4 regions of the Paenibacillus sp. RC73 genome follow, and region 3 is predicted to be linked to each of the others. Evidence: riboswitches for the same ligand, from Rfam matches in the RefSeq annotation. Region 3 holds a riboswitch; each other region holds the start of a gene.

Region 1 (3,212 bases), on a different contig from region 3:
TATGTGCGATTTTGATTTGTGAAATGATGCTTGGACTGCCTGCTTCCGTCAGTGCCTCGTGCATTTCTTTAACCACCTTCAGCAGCTCGTCCAGCTCGCCTTCCATGGTCGTATCCAATGGGTTCACCTGATGTTTGACACCGGAGCGCTGAATAACTTCAATTGCCGTATCTACATATACGTAAGAGTCCTCGTTATTGGGGGTTTTAGGAATTACTTGAATACTGAGCAGTGTGTTAGCCATGTGAATTCACCTGTCCTTCATTGGATTGTTTTTAGGGGAATATGGTGGTTTAAGGCGGGTGAGACCGCTCCGCGTTTCATTTGATCTTACGATCGCTGTTGCCGTGGGATTCATTGAATAAATTTAAAAGGTAAGAATCCCACGGCAAAGGCGAACGCTGCGCTTCTCCAGATTCAAATGAACCGCTGCGCTGCCAACCACCTTAAAACCATCATATTTTTGGGTTTTATTGGTGTGGCATTTTTACAAAAGCAAAATGAACATAAAAACGAAGTGGACGGAATGGTGCTGTACAAGCGTTAGCGGTCGCTTTAAAAGCCTTCCATAGGGAAGCTCGCTTCGGAAGCATCAACCGACTGCGTAGTGGCACAAAGGTACTTTCAAGTTCGATTTACAAGATTAACGCTTGGGCAGGAAGTCGTTTGTGAAGGCTTTATCGACTTCCAAAGGCTTGCTGAGCAGCTTGCGTTCGTACATCCAGTCGGAGTAGTTTTGCCATACTTCCGTTTTTTGTACGCCCCATTGGGCGGCATCGTCCTGATAACGCGGGCTTAGCCATTTTTGGCTGGCGAGTACCAGCTTTTTATCCAGTTCCGGAACCGCTTTGGTCAAGATGTCTGCGGCTTCTTCCGGGTGAGCGATGGTATATTCATAGCCTTGGGCGGTCGCGTCCATGAAGGCCTTGACCAGTTCGGGATCATTTTTAATGGTCTGTTCGTTGCTCACGATGACGGGTGTATAGTAATCCAGACTTTTGGAATAATCTTTTACATACAGCATATCCAGTGGTTCACCCCGTAGTTGGGCTTCAATCCCGGTCCATGCGTAGAAAATCCAGGCAAAGTCGATATCCCGCTTCACGGCTGTAAAATAATCGGCATTACCCATGTTGATGATCTTCACCTTGCTTACATCGCTCTTGTCTGCGTCCATGATGGATTTCATGACCGCTTCTTCTACGGGCGAACCCCAGCCGCCGTATTTTTTACCTTCAAAATCCTTCGGGCTCTTAATCCCGCGGTCAACCGGGGCTGCGAAGCCTGATGTATTATGCTGAATGACCGCAGCGATGGATACGAGCGGTACCCCTTGCGTACGAGCTTGTGTGACTCCCTCCTGATAACTGATACCAAAAGGTACAGCATTGGAAGCAACCATTTGATCGGCTCCGCCCGAACCGGGCTGAACGATCTGGACATTCAAGCCTGCTTTTTCGTAAAATCCTTTGTCCTTGGCGACATAGAGTCCCGTATGATTCGTATTTGGCGTCCAGTCGAGCACGACTTTAACATCCTTGAGTCCCTTGGTCGGGGAGGTCGCTTGGGTATTGGCGGCAGGAGCCGCGCCTTGTGGTGCAGAGGGGGAGCCTCCGCCGCAGGCGGTCAGAGTCAGGGTCATGAGCCACAGACTGATCAGCCCTAGGCTTAACATTTTCATGCGCTTCATCGTTGTGTTCTCTCCTTTTATTACCCGTAATCCGTCGGATCAGACAGCTTATGTTTCCCATTTTACAAAAATAACTTCTGCCGGACGCTATCTGTTCCAACAACATCATCTTCAACAAAAAAAGCGCCCCGATGTTCCGGGACGCTTGCGCTTGTATATACCAAAGTAAGGGATGGCCCGCCGTAATAAGAAAAAAGGGGCGCATCTTGCTTAAGCATTCCTACGCTGGCATTACCCAGATCAGGTTGTAAGGGTCAGTGTCTTGGGACACACTCTCAGCCGGCCGATTCCAGCACCCCTGGCATTGTATAGTCGAATGGGTTATTCAATTCGGGTTTACTACGACGATTATATGCCTAGAAGGCGGGTCTGTCCAGCATTGGGGAAGAAGTGACGGTTCATTTGCTGTACGCTAGGGTACACTTTTACTGTGAGCTTTGTTCTGAAAATGACCATGATCCCATCGGTTGATGTTGTTTTACAGAACTGCCGCAGGTATGGTTTGATGAGCTGGTGTCGGATCATGGCATGGGCATTCACAGGAATTCTAATTTGCGAAAAGGAGTTGTTGTACCGTGGGTAAAACGGAAACATTGGATCGCAGCCAACTGGAACAAGCCATTGTAAAGGCTTTGGATAACAACAAATTTTGCTCGTTGGGTACAGTAGAAGGCGGCAAGCCGAAGGTGCGCTATATGGCTCTTTTTAACGAAGGGCTGAACATTCATCTCGCGACAGATCGCAAAACACATAAGGTGGAAGAGCTGAAGGATAATCCAAACGCTTATCTGCTGCTGGGCTATGAGGTTGGCGGTACGAAGGAAGTCGTGGAGGTTGAGGCTACTGTCCGGGTAACGGCTGACGAGGGACTCCGCAAACAAGTGTGGAATGATTCGTTGAAGGAATGGTTTTCTGGCCCGGATGACCCCGATTATGTCATTCTGGATGTGAATCCGACTCGTATTGAGTATGTGGGTAAGCAAACCGGACGTCAGGTGTGGGAGAAATAGAATTGGATAGAATATGAGGAAACCAGCAATTCTCCGAGTTATTTGGGAGGTTTGCTGGTTTTTATGTTTGCGGAAAATTAATTATTTTTTCATAAATAAATGGAGTAAATGACTACTCTTTTGTCCGGCGTTGGATTAAAATAGGAATGGTGGGCTCAAAGCTTACATATATGTGCAAAAGTATGTGTATGAGGCCTACATCTTAATGAGGAGGGATATATTTTGATATTTCATAAAAAATGGTTTAGAGGGCTTACAGCAGCAGTCGTTGCCTGTAACATGCTGGTGTTTTCAGCCGCTCCGTCTTGGGCTGCCAGCGAATCCAAGGATAGCGGTACAGTGAATTTGCGGATCATGGAAACAACGGATATTCATGCGGCCTTGATGAATTACGATTACTATGCGGACAAGGAAACGAACGAATATGGCTTGATTAACACAGCTGGACTGATCCAGCAGGCGCGCAGTGAAACGAGAAACAGCCTGTTGTTCGATAACGGCGACTTGTTGCA
Region 2 (3,212 bases), on a different contig from region 3:
CTTATCCGCCGCATAGGCGCGAATGTCCTGCGTGATACGCATACTGCAAAACTTGGGACCGCACATCGAGCAAAAGTGTGCTTCCTTGGCTCCCTCTGCTGGCAGCGTCTCATCATGGTAGGACAGAGCCCGCTCAGGGTCGAGCGAAAGATTGAACTGATCGCGCCAGCGGAATTCAAAGCGTGCCTTGGACAAAGCATCGTCCCGCTGCTGCGCCCGTGGATGGCCTTTTGCCAGATCGGCAGCATGTGCCGCAATTTTGTAGGTAATGACACCCTCGCGGACATCATCCTTGTTCGGCAGGCCCAAATGCTCCTTCGGCGTAACATAGCATAGCATGGACGTCCCGAACCAACCGATCATTGCCGCCCCGATAGCCGAGGTAATATGATCATATCCGGGTGCAATATCCGTCGTGAGCGGTCCCAGTGTATAAAAGGGAGCTTCCTTGCAAATTTCCATTTGCAGTTCCACATTCTCCTTGATTTTGTGCATCGGGACATGTCCCGGTCCTTCAATCATGACCTGAACGTCGTGCCTCCAGGCAATTTGCGTTAACTCACCCAACGTATCCAGCTCAGCAAACTGTGCCTCATCATTCGCATCATAGATACTACCCGGACGCAGACCATCCCCGAGGGAAAAGGCCACATCGTAGGCTTTCATGATTTCGCATATTTCCTCAAAATGCGTGTACAAAAAGTTCTCCTGATGGTGCGCAAGGCACCATGCCGCCATAATCGACCCTCCACGGGACACAATTCCTGTCATTCTACTTGCCGTCATCGGAATATACCGCAGCAGCACGCCCGCATGAATGGTGAAATAGTCCACGCCCTGCTCCGCCTGCTCAATCAGCGTGTCACGATACAGCTCCCACGTTAGCGCCTCGGCTTCGCCGTTCACCTTTTCAAGCGCCTGATACAGTGGTACAGTCCCAATCGGCACAGGGGAGTTACGGATGATCCATTCACGTGTCGTATGGATGTTACGGCCTGTGGACAGGTCCATGACCGTATCCGAGCCCCAGCGTACAGCCCAGGTCATTTTCTCCACTTCCTCCTCGATGGAGGACGTAACCGCAGAATTACCAATGTTCGCATTAATCTTCACGTGAAAATGACGCCCAATCACCATCGGCTCACTTTCCGGGTGGTTGATATTTGAAGGCAAAATAGCTCGTCCAGCCGCCAACTCCTGTCGAACAAACTCAGGTTCCACCCCTTCGCGGATGGATGCAAATTCCATTTCGGGCGTAATGATCCCTTGCCGCGCATAATGCATTTGCGTTACACTACGCCCTTGCCGCGCACGGAGCGGACGGTTGGTTACGCCGGGAAATTCAGCCGTCTCCCGTTTGGAGCCGGGCTTCAACCCGTTATCCTCTGGCTTGACGGCACGCCCCTCGTAAGCCTCCACATCGCCCCGTTCCAGTGCCCAAGCCCGCCGTAATGGAGGCAAGCCCTGACGGATATCGACCTGATAGGCTTCGTCGGTCATGGGACCGCTCGTATCGTACACACGTAACGGCTCATGATGCTCCGTGCCCTGTGGCGTATGTGTGGGATGCAGGGCGATTTCACGCTCCGGTACGGCAATGTCCGGCCGCGAGCCTTGAATATATACCTTGCGGCTCCCCGGAAAGGGCTTCACCCCTCCTGTCTGTTCATCCACTGCGTTCCCTGCTGTTCCTTCTGTTTCTGTCGGTTTCATTGTCCATTCCTCCCGTTTCGATGAAATGACACACCGATCCGGAACCATCCCCAGGCTGGCTGATCTATGCAAAAAAGCCGGTTCCCCAGGGAACCGGCTAATCTAACGAAACAGCTATGCAGACGGCTACGCACGCGGAATCATACTCCGATGCATTGCCATAGACAGCGGCTACGTATACATTTCAATGGCCGATTACTTCCCTACGCTGGTATGATCCAGATCAGGTGCAAAGGGTCCGAAATCTAGTGCGATTCCATCTCAGCCCGGCATTACAGGCTCCCCCAGTAAATGTGATAATTCTATTCGCATGAGGCGGCTATAACTGACAACCCGCCATCCCCATCAGATTACTTCAAATTTACGGCTTTGGCAACCCTTCTCTGGTCCCTTTTTCCAAAGATTATGGAAGCATAAGCCCCATTTCCTTTGCCGCCTCGATCAAAATCGGTGCAAAATCATGCAGCGTCTCGGGCGCTAGTCGGCTGACCGGACCGGATACAGACAAGGCCGCAGCGACCTGTCCCTTCCGATTCACGATAGGCGCAGCCACAGCAGCAGCGCCCGGCTCCCGCTCCTCATAGCTGGTCGCATAGCCCTTCTCACGAATATCCTGCAATTGAGCCTTATAGACCTCCGGGTCTACCGAGGGCGGCCATTCATCCCCGCTTAGCAGGGCTTCCAGCTCCTGCTGCGGCATAAAGGCCGCCAGCACCTTGCTGGAGGCTCCTACAGCCAGCGGCATGCTTGCACCCACTGGCGCAACGCGGCGGATCGCCTGATTGCTCTGCACGGCCTGAATGCGGATACGCATACTGCCATCGCGCAGGTATAGGCTGACCGTTTCGCCCAGACGGTCACGCAATCCTTCCATCGCTGGCTGTAATAGAATCGCCGGCTCGTCGCTTTGCGACAGATGGGTGGATAGCTCCCATATCCGGATGCCGAGCCGGTATTTTTCCGTTGCGGGATTCCGAACGACAAAGCCCCGATCCTCCAGCGTGGTCAGCAGCCGATGAACGGTACTTTTATGTAAACCAATTTTGGAAGCAATCTCTGTTAGACCCAGATCGGAATCTCCAGTAAAACACATCAGTATATCAAGCGCACGCTCCACGGCGCGAACCGTTAATTTACGGTCTTCCATTGTGAACCGCTCCTCTTTGTTCCATATTCGTTTCACACCATGAAACATGGTTACATAAATTATATAGAATAGTCGCGGCTACTGTAAACCAATGTTTTTGTGACAGCCATATTACAGAACGAGAACAAACATCGACAAATCTTTGCATCATTTTTACTTTTCCGGTTCAGCCGTTGACTTTGGATAACACGCATCATACGATAATAGGTATCTATACGGACATAAACTATCATTTTCAAGTGGAATTGTACCTAGAATTCTATGAAACGGAGTTCATTTTTATATAAGGAGGCTCTTACATGATTTCGACATCCCAGCGCAGCTCTCAGCTACAGCATGCTGTCCATGAGCC
Region 3 (3,212 bases):
AAGGTCCTACTTGCCAAGCTGCTATTGGAAAAGCCGAATGTGTTGCTACTGGATGAGCCTACCAACTATTTGGATGTAGAGCATATTGAATGGCTTACACGTTATCTGAAGGATTATCCATATGCGTTTATTCTTATTTCTCATGATACTGAGTTTATGAATCAGGTCGTTAATGTCATCTATCATCTTGAATTTGCCAAGCTGACCCGTTATTCAGCCAACTATGAAAAGTTCCTTGAAATGGCAGACCTGAACAAAAGCCAGCATATTGAAGCTTATGAGAAGCAGCAGGATTTTATTAAGAAACAGGAAGATTTCATTCAACGCAATAAGGCGCGCGCCTCTACGTCAGGTCGGGCGAAGAGTCGTGAGAAGCAGCTTGATCGAATCGAGCGCATCGATAAACCGGAAGAAGCGGCTAAGCCAACATTCCAATTTAAAGAAGCACGTGCGAGTGGGAAAACGGTGTTTGAGGGTATTGATTTTGAAATTGGCTACACCCATGCCCTGTTGCCTAAAATGTCCATGACGATTGAACGCGGCGATAAAATTGCGATTGTGGGCTACAATGGTGTCGGTAAATCGACATTGCTCAAAACCATTCTGGGAAAAATTCCGCCGATCAGCGGCAAGACCTATCAAGGGGATTTCTTGCAGCCAGCTTATTTTGAGCAAGAGGTACGAGCAGAGAAAGTTACACCGATTGAGGATGTGTGGAATGAATTCCCGCACTTGAACCAGCATGAAGTACGGGCGCATTTGGCGCGTTGCGGTTTGAAAAATGAGCATATCACCCGTCCGCTATCCGCGCTCAGTGGTGGTGAGCAGGCCAAAGTCCGCCTATGCAAACTGCTAATGCGGGAAAGCAATTGGGTGCTTTTCGATGAGCCTACCAATCACTTGGACATCAAAGCAAAGGATGAGTTGAAACGTGCCTTGAAGGAATACAAAGGAACGGTGCTGCTCGTATCTCACGAACCGGACTTTTATGAGGATTGGGTAACCAAAACGTGGAATGTGGAAGAATGGACAAGTAAAGTCAACTAAATATCCAGTTCTGTACCAAGCTTCACAAGAAGCAGGGTTTGCAGGATTAGGAAATTATGCTAAGCTATCTTTAGCTGATACAATAAAATAGTTACACTAGGGGAGCCGCCCATGCGGCTGAGACGGAATAAACGGATTTCGGACCCTTTGCACCTGATCTGGGTTATGCCAGCGTAGGGAAGTGAGCGCCGTACAAACGAGGTAACGAATTTATTACTTTGTTTGTATGTGGGACGATATACGTATACGGATATAATGATCCGTTTGGTTATTGGACGTACGTTAAACCACTTCCTTCGGGAAGTGGTTTTTTTGCGTTTTCGTTCTTGTTCATATATTCGTATTCATATACCGTACCCCTTCATTTTTTTGCTGGTAAACGTGGTTAGTCCATAACGTATAGCACGATATGAGACTGTAAAGATACAGGGTCAGCTTACAACCATTTAGTCCATTGTGAGGTGAGAATAAGATCGAATTGCACGTAATTACGATGGAAGGCGATTTTAGTGCACATGCACATACTGCCCAAGTGGCTGCTGCTATTCATCCGTATGTTCATTATGTACACGTGCGCTTGAAGCAGAAGGGCGCATCTGAATTGCTTGCTTTAACCCGCAGTATGGTGAATCGAGGAGTTCCTTTACAGCAAATTGCAGTAAATGACCGGGTGGATGTTGCTTTGCTTACCTCCGTTGGAGCTATCCAGCTACCGGCTAACGGATTACCTGTTGCAGCTGTCAAAAGCTTACTTTCAGAGGATATGCGCTGTGGGGTGTCGGTGCATTCCTTGGAGGAGGCACAGGCTGCCGAACGGGCAGGAGCGCATTATGTACTCTATGGCCATGTGTATGAGACTCACTGCAAGCCTGGTGTTACTCCGCGAGGTATAGCACAGCTTGAGCGCATATGCAGGCTGCTGAACATTCCTGTGATTGCTCTAGGCGGCATACAACCACGCCATATTCACGAGCTGTATACTGCGGGTGCAAGCGGAATTGCGGTGATGTCCGGCATCTGGGAGGCTGAGTCCCCCGTTGCGGCTGCGATGGCGTACAAGCGAATGGTGGATCGGGTAGTGCACAGCATGTAGTGGTGAAATGAAAGTAGGAGATCGCTGCAAGCAGAATCGTTAGTGGAGAGGAGAGATGGAACATATGCCAGAGATAAAAACAGAGGTACAAGCTATTGGACACGCTGAATGCTTGGTGATTGGTGGAGGTGTCATCGGTAGTTCCATTGCTTATCATGTGGCCAAGGAGGGTCGCAGTACGATATTGGTGGAACGATTCATTCCGGGCGGGGGAGCCTCAGGGGCTGCGGTTGGGATGCTGGCAGCAGAGAGTGAAGAATTCACCGACCCTGAATTGGCACAGTTCGCTCGCACAAGCCGGGATGCATTTCCCGAGCTGGTTCGTGACCTAGAGCGTTTGTCTGGTGTTTCGGTGGAATTCCGTACAGAAGGATTTGTGACTCCCTTCCGTTCGGAAGCAGAGGGGCAAAAACGCTGGAATGCGGCTATTGCGCAAGAGGTTGATCATCCTGTGTGGTGGGATGCCAGAGAATTGGCTCGCCGAATTCCAGGTTTGGATGGTCAAGTGATCGGGGCTATATACCGATCAAAGGAGACACAGATTTCTCCTGCCCAGCTTTGTCGTGCTTATACGGGGGCAGCTGTCGTACTGGGAGCAACAATATGCTCTGGTACACAGGCGGAGCAACTTGTAGTACAGCATGGGCGAGTTTGCGGCGTACAAACAGACAGTGGCTTTTTTTCCTGTGATCAGGTCATTATTGCTGGAGGCTTGGATAGTATGAGACTGCTGGAGCAGGTCGGTTTTGAATATCCGCTTTATCCGGTCAAGGGTGAGGCTGTTTCAGTCTCCTTGAAGGAACATCCGTTGGAATATACCCTTTACGCCGATGATATTTACTTAGTGCCCAAGCGGAACAACGAGCTTTGGATTGGAGCGACGAGTCTGCCGCATCAGTTTGACAAAGAGGTGAGCATTGGAAGCCTGGAGGGGCTGCTGGCCCGTGCTTCTGCCTGGTTGCCTCGCGTCCGTGAAGCTTCTTTTATATGCACTTGGGCGGGCTTGCGTCCGCAGGCAGTGGCGGGGCGTCCTTGTATTGGGCCTGTTCCCGGCGTAGAAGGAGTATATGCC
Region 4 (3,212 bases), on a different contig from region 3:
TGCGGTTAATATGATCGGTGGCATGAATGAGTGGACAGATACAACGGTATAAGCATAAAATTTTTCTTAGGGCAATATTATTTCAAAAAATTATTGCCCTCTATACATAAGGAATACTGAACATAAGTGCCTAAATTTTGATTGAAATAAACACGATTTTGAGAAGTTTCCTTCGTAACCCGAATGCCAAAATCCCCATTTCCATTGGATATGATTTCATTTAAATGAATGCTGGATTGTTGAACATCCGTTTCCAGATAAATACCGTTCGAATCACTCGTCCAATCACGAATTTTACCACGCCCTTTCCATGCTCCAAAATTAGAAATGTTATTACTGGAAATATTGATTTTAGAACATCGCAAAACCTGGATGCCCGAGAAATCAGGATGATCAATCGTGTTGAACATCACGTTAATACCGCCAGAGAGCTGATCCAGTTCAATGCCAAAAAAGCGAGTGTCCAAGATAATATTATAAACAATCTCTAATCCATGGTATCGACTGCTTAATGAAATAGGGTGCTCTAAATTGCGGGAAACACGAATACCTGAATTGATCGAACGAAGGATGATGTTCCTTTCAATGCGATTGTTATAAGCGGGCAATGAGTAAGAGATACCGGAGAGAGGAGAATCCTTAATGAGATTGCCCAATACTTCGGAATCACGGCACATATAAAAAGAGATCGAGGAGCCAAATACATTGTTATAGCGCACTTTACCATTTTTCTGAAGAGAAAAGGATATGCCATCCCCTATAAAATCAGAATATACGGTGTTATTTTCAAACACATTTTCATTATCGAGATGATTTTCTTCTACTGCTGCAATCGTTTCTGCGCCTGCTGCCACCTTTGGACCAGCAAAGTATACGGCAAAAATACTTGCAGTACCTAAAATTTTATTTCCTTCAATGCGGGTACGGTTAGAGGATGCAATAACAAGAGCTGCTTGAGCAGAGTGAGTTAATGAATCTAGGGTTAAACGGGTAATTGAAACATCATTGGCGTTAATTGTAATTAAGTCCTTTGAAGGATCGGTTTGACGGAGTATCGTATGTTCAACGGATTCACCCTGTATTTTTGTAGCATGATTTTGAATCAGCACAGTAGAAGAAACATTGTAAATACCGTTTTTCACAAAAATATTTGTTTCATTGGATGCTAAGGCTTCAATTAGAGAAAGGTAGTCACCCGATCCATCAGCGGCTACAACAGCAGACGGGGAGGAGGCGATAGATTTGTCCAAAAAGTAAACCTCCAAACGTTTTCTACATATTGCGATCCATGTCTTTATGGCAATTACCTGTTGATTTTTGTACGACGAACCCGTAACATTAGAAAAAAATATAACGGGAGCCTGTGGAAGCAAGCTGAGAGTACGACTAAGCCGTCGTAGACCGTGTGAACCTGTTGGATAATGCCAGCGTAGGGATATAAGTGTATACATATGTATAAGCCAACAGCCTTTCACAGGTTCCTGAAGAAAGAAGGTTGTTTTTTGTGTTAGATAATATGGCTTTGTTGCTACAAAATATGCGGGATACGAATCCGCTCATTCACAATATAACCAATGTGGTCGTCACCAATTTCACGGCGAACGGACTGCTCGCGCTCGGCGCTTCACCAGTTATGGCATACGCCAAAGAGGAAGTCGCAGATATGGCCCGAATTGCAGGGGCGCTTGTACTTAACATCGGTACGTTAAATGAAGAACTCGTAGAGTCTATGATTGTGGCTGGTTTATCGGCTAATGAACATGGGGTACCCGTGCTGTTAGATCCCGTGGGTGCGGGAGCGACTCCATTCCGCACAGCCTCCTCCCTCCGTATTCTGGATCGGGTCAAGGTGGATATTGTTCGTGGTAACGCTGCTGAAGTTGCACAAATCATTGGCGAAGACATGCAGATTAAAGGTGTCGATGCTGGAGAAACAGGTGATTTGAATATTTCACAACTTGCAGTCAAAGCAGCCCATCAACTGAATACCATTGTTGCAATCACCGGCAAAGAAGACGTCATTACCGACGGCCGTATAGGGTGGATCATTGAAAATGGCCATAGCCTGCTTACCAAAGTTACCGGGGCTGGTTGCCTATTAACTTCGGTACTGGGCGCTTTCACTGCTGTCGAAAACGACAGGCTTACTGCTGGTATGGCAGCGCTTGCTGTATATGGTGTTGCTGCTGAAATGGCAGCGGAACGAAAAGGCACGGAAGGACCAGGAAGCTTTCAGATCGAGCTGCTTAATATGCTGTTCGCTATAACGCCGGACGATGTACGCCAGTACGGTAGGGTGCGCCCGCTAGATCGGATATTCTGAAATCAAGCATAAATCATACGATTATCTTTGGTATCCGCGCTGGGCGCGGTTTTTTATGTATGCAAGTCCTTGTTCTTCTATTGGGGCAAGAGCTTGTACTGATAGTCTGGGAACGGAAGTACAACTCAATGGAGTCGATCAGTCTAAACATTTCCTATAAATATTCCGATAACTATTAAATGGGCACCTACTGCTCATGCCAAATATTGCCAATTATGTATTGCAGCAGTGGATTTTTGTAAGCTTGCTTACTGGTTAGACAAATACATATTGTTATCAAGGAGAGCATAGATCATGAATAAGAAGCGCTTGCGCCAATGGATGGCTCCGTTCGCAACGGCTACACTGATTTTAAATACGGGATATGGTATCTGGGGAGGGACGGATGCGGTGGCGAGCCAATCCGCTGCTCTGAGTATTGCACCAGCAGAGGTGAGCAATCTGACAGCGGTTCCGTTAGATACAACAAGGGTGAATTTGTCTTGGACCAACCCGTCGGACATCAATTTTGACCATGTAAAGGTGATCGGTGTCAGCACCGACGTGTATGTAGATAACATCCTAAGTAACTCTTATACGCTGAGCGGCTTACAGCCGAATACGACATATACCTTCCGAGTGAAGACGGTGGGTAAGAGTGGTAATGAATCTCAAGGTACTACAGTACAGACTAAAACAGCTTCCGTTGATGCTCCTGTAGATAAGACACCACCAGGAGAGGTAAGCGGGCTGACAGCGACGAATGTGGGTTACAACGCTTTTACTGTGAATTATATATTGCCGAAGGATGCTGACCTGAACCAAGCCATTATCTATTTAAATGACAAAGAGGTGCAGCGAACTACAGGGACGTCCTATACGTTCAGTGGATTGATTGCTTCGACAAACT

Evidence for each region. Region 3 has a riboswitch for thiamine pyrophosphate ahead of ABH897_RS26485 (thiamine phosphate synthase). Riboswitches for the same ligand answer to the same signal wherever they lie in the genome.
Region 1: it holds a riboswitch for thiamine pyrophosphate, as region 3 does, so the genes downstream of both, ABH897_RS23865 (ABC transporter substrate-binding protein) here and ABH897_RS26485 (thiamine phosphate synthase) in region 3, are expected to answer to the same signal.
Region 2: it holds a riboswitch for thiamine pyrophosphate, as region 3 does, so the genes downstream of both, thiC (phosphomethylpyrimidine synthase ThiC) here and ABH897_RS26485 (thiamine phosphate synthase) in region 3, are expected to answer to the same signal.
Region 4: it holds a riboswitch for thiamine pyrophosphate, as region 3 does, so the genes downstream of both, thiM (hydroxyethylthiazole kinase) here and ABH897_RS26485 (thiamine phosphate synthase) in region 3, are expected to answer to the same signal.

The regions. Positions count from the first base shown of each region.
Region 1 covers NZ_JBIYCV010000013.1:71,699-74,910, forward strand. The annotation lists gene ABH897_RS23860 (MTH1187 family thiamine-binding protein) at 1-244, opposite strand, end outside; gene ABH897_RS23865 (ABC transporter substrate-binding protein) at 644-1,690, opposite strand; TPP riboswitch at 1,891-2,000, opposite strand; gene ABH897_RS23870 (pyridoxamine 5'-phosphate oxidase family protein) at 2,266-2,700, shown strand; gene ABH897_RS23875 (bifunctional 2',3'-cyclic-nucleotide 2'-phosphodiesterase/3'-nucleotidase) at 2,923-3,212, shown strand, end outside.
Region 2 covers NZ_JBIYCV010000006.1:46,579-49,790, forward strand. The annotation lists gene thiC (phosphomethylpyrimidine synthase ThiC) at 1-1,713, opposite strand, end outside; TPP riboswitch at 1,897-2,009, opposite strand; gene ABH897_RS15470 (IclR family transcriptional regulator) at 2,117-2,860, opposite strand; gene ABH897_RS15475 (alpha/beta hydrolase) at 3,160-3,212, shown strand, end outside.
Region 3 covers NZ_JBIYCV010000020.1:21,888-25,099, reverse strand. The annotation lists gene ABH897_RS26490 (ABC-F family ATP-binding cassette domain-containing protein) at 1-1,047, shown strand, start outside; TPP riboswitch at 1,136-1,244, shown strand; gene ABH897_RS26485 (thiamine phosphate synthase) at 1,526-2,140, shown strand; gene thiO (glycine oxidase ThiO) at 2,205-3,212, shown strand, end outside.
Region 4 covers NZ_JBIYCV010000005.1:237,972-241,183, reverse strand. The annotation lists gene ABH897_RS14225 (right-handed parallel beta-helix repeat-containing protein) at 78-1,250, opposite strand; TPP riboswitch at 1,344-1,453, shown strand; gene thiM (hydroxyethylthiazole kinase) at 1,517-2,323, shown strand; gene ABH897_RS14215 (fibronectin type III domain-containing protein) at 2,618-3,212, shown strand, end outside.